DNA from 2 places in the Arthrobacter sp. R4-81 genome. Region 2 is predicted to be linked to the other one. Evidence: predicted binding sites of a transcription regulator. Region 2 holds the regulator's gene; the other holds the start of a gene.
The links. Region 2 encodes Rex, which represses fermentation and respiration genes when NADH is low (regulators of the CRP and FNR family bind a similar motif). Its sites were predicted from a motif close to CTTGTGAANNNNTTCACAAG; they were not measured.
Positions count from the first base shown of each region.

Region 1: the regulator Rex is predicted to act here: its motif matches at 1,943-1,962, upstream of araB (ribulokinase).

Region 1 covers NZ_CP096445.1:4,244,857-4,250,878, reverse strand. Annotated here, with positions in the region: gene M1E05_RS19655 (alpha-L-arabinofuranosidase C-terminal domain-containing protein) at 1-1,867, shown strand, start outside; gene araB (ribulokinase) at 2,027-3,802, shown strand; gene M1E05_RS19645 (L-ribulose-5-phosphate 4-epimerase) at 3,799-4,494, shown strand; gene araA (L-arabinose isomerase) at 4,519-6,022, shown strand, end outside.
Region 2 covers NZ_CP096445.1:1,128,730-1,134,751, reverse strand. Annotated here, with positions in the region: partial or broken gene M1E05_RS05300 (IS481 family transposase) at 1-907, shown strand, start outside; gene M1E05_RS05295 (hypothetical protein) at 1,090-1,746, shown strand; gene M1E05_RS05290 (MFS transporter) at 1,976-2,839, shown strand; gene M1E05_RS05285 (redox-sensing transcriptional repressor Rex) at 2,930-3,625, opposite strand; gene M1E05_RS05280 (glutaredoxin family protein) at 3,721-3,975, opposite strand; gene M1E05_RS05275 (HAD family hydrolase) at 4,103-4,921, shown strand; gene M1E05_RS05270 (30S ribosomal protein bS22) at 5,015-5,113, opposite strand; gene M1E05_RS05265 (helix-turn-helix domain-containing protein) at 5,265-5,477, opposite strand; gene M1E05_RS05260 (3-deoxy-7-phosphoheptulonate synthase) at 5,641-6,022, opposite strand, start outside.

The sequences.
Region 1 (6,022 bases), 1.3 Mb from region 2:
AGGAACCGGCACGGTACGGCTGGACATGATTTCGCTGATGCCCCAGGAGACCTGGAACGGCCATGGGCTGCGTAAGGATCTGGCCGAAAAGATTGCTGAGCTCAACCCGGGGTTCCTGCGGTTTCCCGGTGGCTGCATCGTCAACACCGGCAGTTACGACTCCTGCTCTGCGCCCAACTACACCCGGTCCCGCACTTACCAGTGGAAGGAAACCATTGGTCCTGTTGAGCAGCGTCCCGCCAACAGGAACTTTTGGGGCTACAACCAGACCTACGGGCTCGGCTACATGGAGTATTTCCAGTGGGCTGAGGACCTCAAGGCCGTCCCCGTTCCGGTGGTGCCTGTGGGTGTCACGGGTTGCGGCGACAACCGTGCCGTACCTGACCAGGCAACCCTGGACAAGTACATCCAGGACACCCTGGACCTGATCGAATTCGCGAATGGAGACGCCAGTACCGAATGGGGTGCCAAGCGCATTGCCTACGGCCACCCGGCCCCCTACAACCTGGACCGCATCAGCCTGGGCAATGAGGAGTACAAGCCTGAGTTCAAGGCGTACTTCACCCAGTTCCAGGATGCCGTTGAGGCCGCGTATCCCGATATCAAGGTCATTGGCAACACGGGCCCGGACGATCAAGGCGCCAACTTCGATGACCTCTCCAAGTTCAACGCCGACCGTAAGGTCGACTTCGTCGACGAGCACTACTACAACTCGCCCGACTGGTTCCTGACCAACAACCACCGCTACGACTCCTACGACCGTGACAGCTACAAGGTCTTCCTGGGCGAGTTCGCGTCACTGGCCAACAAGCCTGAGAACGCGTTGGCCGAGGCGTCCTTCATGACCGGCCTCGAACGGAACGCCGACGTTGTCAGGATGGCGTCCTACGCCCCGTTGATTGCCAATGAGGCCAACGTCCAATGGAGTCCGGACCTCATATTCTTCAACGGCACCTCCATCAGGACCACGCCCAACTTCGAAGTGCAAAAGCTCTTTATGAACAACGTCGGAAGCAACGTTGTGCCCAGTTCCCAGAACAACCCGCCAAGCCTGGCGGCACCCATCACCGGGCAGATCGGGCTTTCTACATGGGCCACCGCGGCAAAGTACGACGACGTTACGGTCACCGGCGCGGACGGCAGCCAGCTGTTTGCTGACGACTTCTCCGGCACCGCCTCGGCGTGGACAGGCAACGGTGTGGGAAGCTGGTCAGTCCAGGACGGCGCTTACGTCCAGTCGAGCACCACAGCACTGAACACCATGGTCACCGCTGGAAACCCGGCGTGGAGCAATTACACGCTCAACACCAAGGCCACCAAGACGGCCGGCGCCGAAGGATTCCTCATCGCTTTCGGAGTGAAGGACACCGGAAACTACTACTGGTGGAACCTCGGCGGCTGGAACAACAGCAAATCCGTGGTGGAGAAGGCTGTCAACGGGGCAAAGAGCACCCTGATCGAGACGGGCACCACCATTGAGACCGGCCGCCAGTACGACATCCGGATTGAAGTCACCGGACCGACGGCCAAGCTGTACCTCGACGATGTCCTCTGGGGAACGATCGATGAGACTCCCGTGGATCCCATCTACTCCGTCGCCACCAAGGATGCCGAAACGGGGGACACAATCGTCAAGGTGGTCAACACCTCGGGTGAGGCTGCCGCCGTCGACATCAAAGTCGCCGGAACGGCAAATATCAGCTCCAGCGCAGCGGTGACCACCTTGACCACTACGAGTGATGGCCAAAACCTGGTTCCGGCAACCAGTGTGTTCACAGGATCAGGCACTGATTTCACATACAACTTCCAACCGAAATCCGTGACATTCATCCGGCTTGCGCCAGCTGACGGACAAAAAGCCAAGTAAGGCCCAGGTGATACCCAGCCGGTTCCGACGGCTGGGTATCACCTTTGCGTAAGCGGTATCAGCGTCTTGACGTTGCCCGTGTTAGCGTTCACAATTGGTACTAACCATCAATTTCCAACGAAGGCAAAAGAGGTCGTTGCCTCTTCCCTGGAGGCAGATATGCAGAACGAAAACTCTCCCGCTCCCCACGGTTCCGTGGCTGAGCAATACGTCATCGGCGTTGACTACGGCACGCTCTCCGGCCGCGCCGTGGTCGTCCGCGTTGCCGATGGCAAGGAACTGGGCAGTGGTGTATTTGATTACCCGCATGCTGTGGTCACGGAGGCGCTGCCTGCCGATGTGGCGGGCGACGGCGGCGTGCGGCTTCCCGCTGACTGGGCCCTTCAGGTCCCGAATGACTACCGCGATGTGCTCCGCAACGCAGTTCCCGCCGCTATTGCCGACGCCGGAATCGATCCCGCCGCAGTCATCGGTATCGCCACCGACTTCACGGCTTGCACCATGGTCCCCGTCAAGGCTGACGGCACCCCGCTGAACGAACTGCCCGAGTTCGCCAACCGCCCGCACGCCTACGTAAAACTCTGGCGCCACCACGCCGCCCAACCCCAGGCCGACCGCATCAACACCCTCGCCGCTGAACTGGGTGAAAGCTGGCTGCCCCGTTACGGCGGCCTCATTTCCTCAGAGTGGGAATTCGCAAAGGGCCTGCAGCTTCTGGAAGAGGATCCGCAGGCATATGAAGCAATGGATCACTGGGTAGAAGCAGCCGACTGGATTGTGTGGCAGCTGAGCGGGAACTATGTCCGCAACGCCTGCACCGCCGGCTACAAGGGCATCTACCAGGACGGCCGCTACCCCTCCGCGGACTTCCTTACCGCGTTGAACCCTGCTTTCGAGACCTTCGTCAGCGACAAACTCGAGCACACCATCGGCCGCCTCGGCGACGCCGCCGGCTACCTCACTGCCGAGGTTGCGGCGTGGACCGGATTGCCGGAGGGCATCGCCGTCGCCGTCGGAAACGTTGACGCGCACGTGACGGCACCGGCCGCGAAGGCCGTTGAGTCCGGCCAGCTGGTGGCCATCATGGGAACCTCCACCTGCCATGTCATGAACGGAACGGAGCTGCATGAGGTTCCGGGCATGTGCGGCGTGGTGGACGGCGGGATCGTCGACGGCCTTTGGGGCTATGAGGCGGGCCAGTCCGGCGTGGGCGATATCTTCGGCTGGTTCACCAAGAACGGTGTTCCCCCGGCGTACCATGAGGCAGCAGCCGCCGCGGGTCTGGGCATCCATGAGTACCTGACCGAACTGGCCTCCCGCCAGGCCATCGGCGAGCACGGCCTTATTGCCCTGGACTGGCACAGCGGTAACCGCTCGGTGCTGGTGGACCACGAACTCTCGGGCGTGGTGGTTGGCCAGACCCTTGCCACCAAGCCGGAGGACACGTACCGTGCCCTGTTGGAGGCTACGGCCTTTGGCACCCGCACCATCGTGGATGCGTTCCGCGATTCAGGAGTTCCGGTCAAGGAATTCATCGTGGCCGGCGGGCTGCTGAAGAACAAGCTCCTGATGCAGATCTATGCGGATGCCACCGGGCTGCAGCTCTCCACCATCGGTTCCACCCAGGGACCTGCCCTTGGATCGGCCATCCACGCCGCTGTGGCAGCCGGCGCTTATCCGGACATCCGGGAGGCAGCGGCCGCCATGGGGTCCGAGCCCGGAGAAGTCTATGTGCCCATCCCCGAGAACGTGGCGGCCTACGAAGCCCTGTTCCAGGAATACCGCACCCTGCACGACTACTTCGGCCGCGGCGCAAACGACGTGATGCACCGGCTCAAGGCAATCCAGCGGGCAGCCAAACCCGGCCTGGGCGGTCCCTCCACTGAAGCAAGCGAATCCGACGCAGCCGAGCGGGATGAGAAGGTGAACGCATGAGTACCCTCCTGGAAACTATCGGCCGGCTCCGCGCCGAGGTCTGTGCCCTGCATGCGGAGCTGACCCGGTATGAACTGGTGGTGTGGACCGCAGGCAACGTTTCGGCGCGAGTCCCGGGCCATGACCTGATGGTCATCAAACCCTCCGGTGTCTCCTACGATGATCTGACCCCCGAATCCATGGTGGTCACGGATCTGTTTGGGGCCCCCGTGAACGGTGACCCGGCGGAAGGCGAGTGGGGCAACCCGGCCCTCGCGCCGTCGTCGGACACTGCCGCGCATGCATACGTCTACCGGCACATGCCCGAAGTAGGGGGCGTGGTGCACACCCACTCCACCTACGCCACGGCCTGGGCCGCGCGGGGTGAGGCAATCCCCTGCGTCCTGACGATGATGAGTGACGAGTTCGGTGGTTCCATCCCCGTGGGACCGTTCGCTCTCATCGGTGACGATTCCATCGGCCAAGGCATTGTGGACACCCTCAAGGACTCCCATTCCCCGGCGGTCCTCATGCAGAACCACGGGCCTTTCACCATCGGCAAGGACGCCAAATCCGCCGTCAAAGCGGCTGTCATGTGCGAAGAAGTGGCACGCACCGTCCATATTTCCCGGCAGCTGGGCGAACCGCTGCCCATCGATGAAGCAGCCATCGAATCCCTCTACGCCCGCTACCAGAACGTTTACGGCCAGTAGGCCCCCACTTTTTCAGGAGACATCATGAACAACGCCAACAACACCTCGCTCGAGCAGTATGAAGTCTGGTTCCTGACCGGCAGCCAGCACCTTTACGGCGAGGACGTTCTGAAGCAGGTCGCAGCGCAGTCGCAGGAGATCGCCAACCAGCTCAACGCCTCATCCTCCGTTCCGGTCAAGGTGGTCTGGAAGCCCGTCCTGACCGACTCGGACGCCATCCGGCGCACCGCGCTGGAAGCCAACTCCGCCGATCAGGTCATCGGCGTCACCGCCTGGATGCACACGTTCTCGCCAGCCAAGATGTGGATCCAGGGCCTGGACCTGCTCCGCAAACCGCTTCTGCACCTGCACACCCAGGCCAACGTCGAGCTGCCCTGGGCGGACATCGACTTTGACTTCATGAACCTGAATCAGGCCGCCCACGGCGACCGCGAATTCGGCTACATCCAGTCCCGTCTCGGCATCCCGCGCAAGACTGTTGTGGGCCACGTGTCCAACCCCGAGGTCACGCGCCAGGTCGGCGTCTGGCAGCGGGCCTCCGCCGGGTGGGCCGCCGTCCGCGCCCTGAAACTGACCCGCTTTGGTGACAATATGCGCAACGTCGCGGTCACCGAGGGCGACAAGACCGAAGCCGAACTCCGGTTCGGTGTTTCGGTCAACACCTGGTCCGTGAACGAACTCGCCCACGCAGTGCACGGTGCCGCGGACTCCGACGTCGACAAGCTCGTCGCCGAGTATGAGGACCTCTATGAGGTGGCTGAGGAGCTGAAGGCCGGTGGCGCCCGGCACGAGTCGCTGCGCTACAGCGCACGGATCGAGCTCGGCCTGCGCAGCTTTCTGGAAGCCAATGGTTCGGCCGCGTTCACCACCTCCTTCGAGGACCTCGGCGAGCTTCGGCAGCTCCCGGGCATGGCTGTGCAGCGGCTTATGGCCGACGGTTACGGTTTTGGTGCCGAGGGTGACTGGAAGACAGCCATCCTGGTCCGCGCGGCCAAGGTCATGGGTGCGGGGCTGCCCGGCGGTGCCTCGCTCATGGAGGACTACACATACCACCTCACGCCGGGACAGGAAAAGATCCTCGGGGCACACATGCTCGAGGTCTGCCCGTCGCTGACCGCCACCAAGCCGCGCGTCGAGATCCACCCGTTGGGTATCGGCGGCAAGGAAGACCCCGTTCGGATGGTCTTTGACACCGACGCCGGCCCCGGAGTTGTGGTGGCCCTGTCCGACATGCGCGATCGTTTCCGGCTGGTTGCCAACGCCGTGGACGTCGTGGACCTCGACCAGCCCCTGCCCAACCTCCCGGTTGCCCGGGCGCTGTGGTCGCCCAAGCCGGACTTCGCCACGTCTGCCGCGGCCTGGCTCACTGCCGGAGCGGCGCACCATACGGTGCTTTCCACCGCCGTCGGGATGGATGTGTTCGAGGACTTCGCCGAGATTGCCCAGACGGAACTGCTGACCATCGATGAAAACACCACCATCAAACAGTTTAAGAAAGAACTGAACTGGAACGCCGCCTACTACAAGC
Region 2 (6,022 bases):
GAGCAGGGCTGGAGCCTGCGCCGCGCAGCTGAGCGGTTTCAGGTCTCGGTACCCACGGTTGCGCGCTGGGCACAGCGTTACCGCGAGCACGGTCCGGCCGCGATGACCGACCGTTCCAGCCGGCCGCACTCCTCGCCGCAACGGACCGCAAGGCGTACGGAGCGGCGGATCATTGCCGTGCGCGTGAACCGCCGGGTGGGGTCCGGCAAGAATCGGGTATCTGCTGGGCATCCACCCCTCCACCGTGCACCGCGTCCTCTCCCGCTACCGGCTGGCGAAGCTGACCTGGCTGGACCGAGGCACAGGACGAGTGATCCGCCGCTACGAACACGCCCAACCCGGAGACCTGGTCCACGTTGACATCAAGAAACTCGGCAGGATCCCCGACGGCGGCGGGCACAGGGCCCTCGGCAGGGCCACCGGAATACAGAACAGGACCAGGACCCCGTCCAACCGAAGGCCCGGCTACCACTACCTCCACAACGCCGTCGATGACCATTCTCGCCTGGCCTACACCGAAATCCTCACCGACGAGACAAAGGAAACCGCAGCAGCGTTCTGGCAGCGAGTCAACGCGTGGTTCCAGTCCCGTGGCATCACGGTCCAACGGGTTCTGACCGATAACGGAAACTGCTACCGGTCCCGCCTCTTCGCCGAGGCCTTGGGCCCGGATGTCAAGCACAAACGCACGCGCCCCTACCGGCCCCAAACCAACGGTAAAGTCGAACGGTTCAACCGCACCATGCTCGAGGAATGGGCCTACGCCCGCCCCTACCGATCAGAAACTGAGCGTGTTGCCGGATTCCCGGACTGGCTCCATGCCTACAATCACCACCGAGCCCACACTGCCCTCAAAGGTCAGACACCGGCCAGCCGCGTCACTAACCTCTCCGGTCAATACAGCTAGTCTGGGACAGGGGCGCGGAGTTTAAGGGTCCACCAAAGACCAAGCGTCCTGATGGCGTTTCCGGCCGGACAGCTGTAGCTCGGCAGGCTCTTCGTACAACGATTGTAAATTCTTGGCTATTTACGGCGAGTTAGCCCAAAGTTGCCTAGATAACAGGGGACCCGCCGTCTACAGTGAAAGCCATGACCAACCCAAGTGATGCCCCTCAGCCGGAACAACCCGGCAGCCAGCCGTCTGACGGCAATGTTCCGCCCACCCCTTACCAACAGCCCCCGTCCTATCAGACACCGCAGGGCCAGCAGCCGCCCCAGGGATATCCGGCCGGCAACTACCAGACGCCAGACGGCTACCAGGCGCCCGGGCAGCCTGGTTATGGCGCCCCCGCCGGAGCTGCCAACAACGCACCACCAGCAGGCCTCGGCTACGCCGCCCCCGCCCGCAACACGCTTGCATTGGATTTCAACAACATCAAAGAGCGCGTGACTAACACCCAGGGTGTACCCCAGCAACTGGTTATTTCCTATTGGCTCTGGATTGGCGCAGCTGTGCTCGGTGTTGTGGCTAGCCTCGTTGCCACGGTCGGTGCCGCAGGTGGCTTTGCTGGCGTCGGACTGATCTTCAGCCTGATTTGGGCCGCCGTCTACATCTTCATTGCCATCCGGCTCAAGGAAGGTGCCCGTTGGGCCAGGCTGGTCCTGACGATTTTGGGTGGCTTGTCGGTTTTGGCGCTCCCCTTCACGTTGTTCACCGGAGGCCTGAGCTTGATCGGGACGGCAGTAACTATCGCGGCAGCCGTCATGATGTGGCTGCCCCAGTCCCAGCAACACTTCAAGGGCTGATACAGCAAAACTAGGGACGTAACCACATCCCATCGGGTTAGTTAAGCATTGAAGGCCGCGGCTGGGAAACTCCCTGCCGCGGCCTTCCAAATCCAACAGGAATACCTCTTGCGAATGATCCACATGCCGCACCAAGCGTTGTACGGTGGAAGCAAGACCATGCTGGGGGCAGGGGCATCACACTGATCCCGGTAGCCGATTTTCGAAGTCGACACATGAAGGATCGAACATGAGCACTCCCCCAGTCCCTCCCGCCAACCAGGACGAGCCTGAGTCTGGCGGCAAGAACGCGCCGCAGTACGATCAGAACAATCCGCAGCAGCCCCAGTACGGGCAAAACGCTCCGCAGTACGGCCAGAACGCTCCCCAGCAGCCGCAGTACGGGGCGCCCCAGTACGGCCAGAATGCTCCTCAGCACCCACAGTATGGGGCACCCCAGTATGGCCAGAACGCTCCCCAACAGCCGCAGTACGGGGCGCCACAATACGGCCAGAACCCGCCGCAGCAGCAGTTCGGCCAGCCCCAGCAAGGCCAGTCTCCCTATGGCCAGTCGCCTTACGGTCAGTCACCGTACTCGCAGTACCCTTCCGAGCTTCCATCTGCCGGAAACAGCAACCGGCCCCCGCAGGTGGACCTCGCCTTTTGGCTGATCATCGGCGCCGGTGTGCTGTCGTTCATCAGTGCCATGGTGTTGGCATTCTCGGGTGGAGATTTCTTCACCCAAATGATGCAGGAACAGGCCCAGCTGCAGGGCACGGAACTGCCCCCCGGCACCATTGAGGGAATGCAGGGAATGATGGTAGGTGCCAGCATCGTGGGCGGTCTCATCTCCCTGGGACTCTACGCCCTCGTGGCCTTTCCTGTACGCAACGGAAAGAACTGGGCACGCATCCTGGGTACTGTCTTCGCGGGCATCTCGGTGTTTGGACTCTTCAGCGTCTTCAGCATGGGTCCTACGTACGGCGTGCTGCAGATCCTCGTCATTCTGATGGGAGTCGCGGGCATCGTACTCCTGTACTTGCCGGCCAATTCGCCGTACTTCCAGAAGCAGCAGCCGTTCGCCAATCCTTACTCCCAGCCGTACGGCCGCTAGAACTCAGGGCCACATAAAGTCATACGGCGGCTAGGAGCCAGGGCCACATAGATCCATGTTGAGGGCGCAGGCCCGGCGGAGCAGAGTAACTTACTCCAGCTCTTCCGGGGCCTGCGTCCTTTGTGCGTGGTAGGCCAGAATCTGCAGTTCCGTGGCCATGTCTACCTTGCGCAGGTTTACTCCGGGCGGAACCTGCAGCATCACGGGGGCGAAGCTCAGAATGCTCCTCACGCCGGCCGCCACCACCCTGTCACACACGCTTTGGGCTACGGCGGCAGGCAGCGCCAGGACCACCATGTTCGCTCCCGTCCGCTGGAGCACCGCTTCCATGTCGGCAGCGTCACTCACACGCAGCCATCCCACTTCGTTGCCTACGATCATCTGGTCGGCGTCGAAAATGGCCACGACATCAAAGCCCCGCGATTCGAATCCGCCATACCTTGCCAGGGCTTTCCCGAGGTTACCGGCACCGACGATAGCGACTTTCCAGTCCTTGGTGAGACCGAGGGCCGCAGAAATGTGCCGGCTCAGGTACTGAACCTCGTAGCCCACGCCGCGGGTCCCGTAGGAACCCACATGCGAGAGGTCTTTGCGCAGGGTAGCTGAGCTCACGCCCGAGGCTTCGGCAAGTGATTCCGAGGATACCCTGTCCACGCCTTCGGCAAGCATGGTGGTCAGGGCGCGCAAATAGAGGGTGAGCCGTGCCACGGCTGCGGGCGGAATCTGCTTTGCAGCGGTTCCGGAATCCCCGCGGACTGCTTCCGGGGATGAATCGAGCGAAGTCACATCTGCTCCATTGCGTCGCGTTGTGAGTCCACTCTAGGGCCCCACGACTTGTGTCAACAAAAGCGGAACGACGTCATCCGGGCTCGGGCCGAGGCCTACTTCGCCATGGCTTGCTGTAGAACCCTCGTCAGCCGGGCCTCGTCGATCTTCCAGAAGTCCCGCTGGATCCCGTCGACCACCACCACCGGAATCTCTTCGGCGTAGCGCTCACGGAGCTCCGCGTCATTGTCCACCAACTGTTCCCGCCACTCCAGTCCCAGTCCGGCAGTGACGCGGTCGACGGCGTCGCGCGCGGCACTGCAGAGATGGCAGTTTGCTTTGGTGAGCAGGAGGACGTCTGGTTTTGCCATGGTTCCACGGTAGCCGGGCTGTCCGCCGTCGTCGACGCCACTGGCCTGAACCGCCCTCAGGTATCCCGCGCACAGCAACAGAACGCCACAGGCGGCGGCGATGCCGAGCATTGACTAGACTCGTGGCATGCCCGAGGAGAAGTACGTTGCTGTGGCCCGCCGCCCGGTTGCCACCCAGCAACACGGCGAGGCCGCCTTCTTCGACGTCGATAACACCCTGATGAAGGGTGCCAGCCTGTTCCACGTGGCACGGAAAATGCATCAGCGGGGGACGTTCACACTGACCCAGGCTGCTGGTTTCGCGTGGAAGCAGTTCAAGTTTGTGATTCGCGGGGAGAACCTCGACGACGTCCACGCCGTCCGCGATTCAGCCCTTCTGCTTGCAGCCGGCATCACGGTCGAGGACATCAAAGTCCTGGGCGAAGAGGTCTTTGACGAGATGATCGCGTCCAGGATCTGGCCCGGAGCCAAGGCCCTGGCCCAGCAGCACCTTCGGGTTGGCAGGAAAGTCTGGCTGGTAACCGCAACTCCCATCGAAGTAGCCACCGTCATATCGACCCGCCTCGGACTGACCGGGGCCCTTGGCACGGTCGGAGAAATCAAGGACGGCGTCTATACGGGCAAACTGGTGGGCGAGATCCTCCACGGGGCAGCCAAGGCCGTGGCAGTGCAGGCCATCGCCGACGAGGAAGGCCTGGAGCTCAAGAGGTGCTGGGCCTACAGCGACTCCCACAATGACATCCCGTTGCTCAGCATGGTGGGGCATCCCGTGGCCATCAACCCCGATGCACGCCTCCGCCGGCATGCCCGGGAGAACAACTGGCCGGTCTACGATTTCCGCTCCGGACGCCGCGCAGCAACGCTCGGCCTGAAGGCAGCCACGGTCTGCGGCGCCGTCTACGGCCTCTGGAAGGGCTTCTCGCGCTTCCGCGGCCCCACTATCTAGCAGAGCCGCACACCGTTGCAGCACCAAGGAGCAAGGACGCAAAAATGCCCGCTACCTCGAAAGGCAACGGGCATTGACGCTTTGGAAGTATTACTACTTCTTATTGCGACGCTGGTGGCGCGTCTTACGAAGCAACTTGCGGTGCTTCTTCTTGGCCATACGCTTGCGACGCTTCTTGATAACTGAACCCACGAAAGTTCCTTACAAACTAGATGCGTACCTGTCTGATGGAAAAGGTCCGTGGACTAAGCAACAGACTGTACAACTGACAGATTCTTACAATGACGTAAAACGTTCCTTAACAGCCTACCGCTTATCCGGAGCGCAAACTGACGGCGACGACTCACGCCGTCTCGGATTGGCCCTCCACGACGGCGCGCTTCAGGTACTGTTCGACAGCGGACTCCGGTACCCGGAACGAGCGGCCAAAGCGGACGGCGGGCATATCCCCCGAATGAACCAGGCGATAAACGGTCATCTTAGAGACGCGCATGACCTCAGCCACTTCGGCCACGGTCAAGAACTTCGCGTTGGAGAAGTTCGACTCTGCGGACATTTCCCATATTCCTTTGCTCTCAGCATTCTGCGGCAACCTGTATTCTGCGGGTGCGGCGATGCTGAGCCATCGAACAACCGTGTGCTAGTTACTCTAGAGGCAGTTGGGGCCAATGTGAAAGGCGTAGTGGCGAAACTACGCGTTCGCCTCTAGCAAGTAGCCATTACTCGGCCAAGGAAATCCTGCGTTTCCGGGCCGAAGCGGCAAGCTGCCCGAGCACGGACACCGTCACGTCCCACTCCATGCAGGCGTCGGTCACACTTTGGCCGTAGAGCAATTCGGCAGTTCCGTTGGAATCCGTGACGTCCAGGTTCTGGGCGCCGCCTACGAGGAAGCTTTCCAGCATCACGCCGGCGATGGCCTTTGCGGAGGCGCCGCCCTCCTCCAGCTGGGCACCGATTTCGAAGGCGACTTCCGCCTGGCGGTGGTGGCTTTTCCCGCTGTTCGCGTGGCTCGCATCCACAATCAGGCGCGGGTTCAGGTTCTTCGCTGCAAGACGGGAAGAAGCGGCTTCGACGTCGGCTGCTGAGTAATTGGGGCCCTTG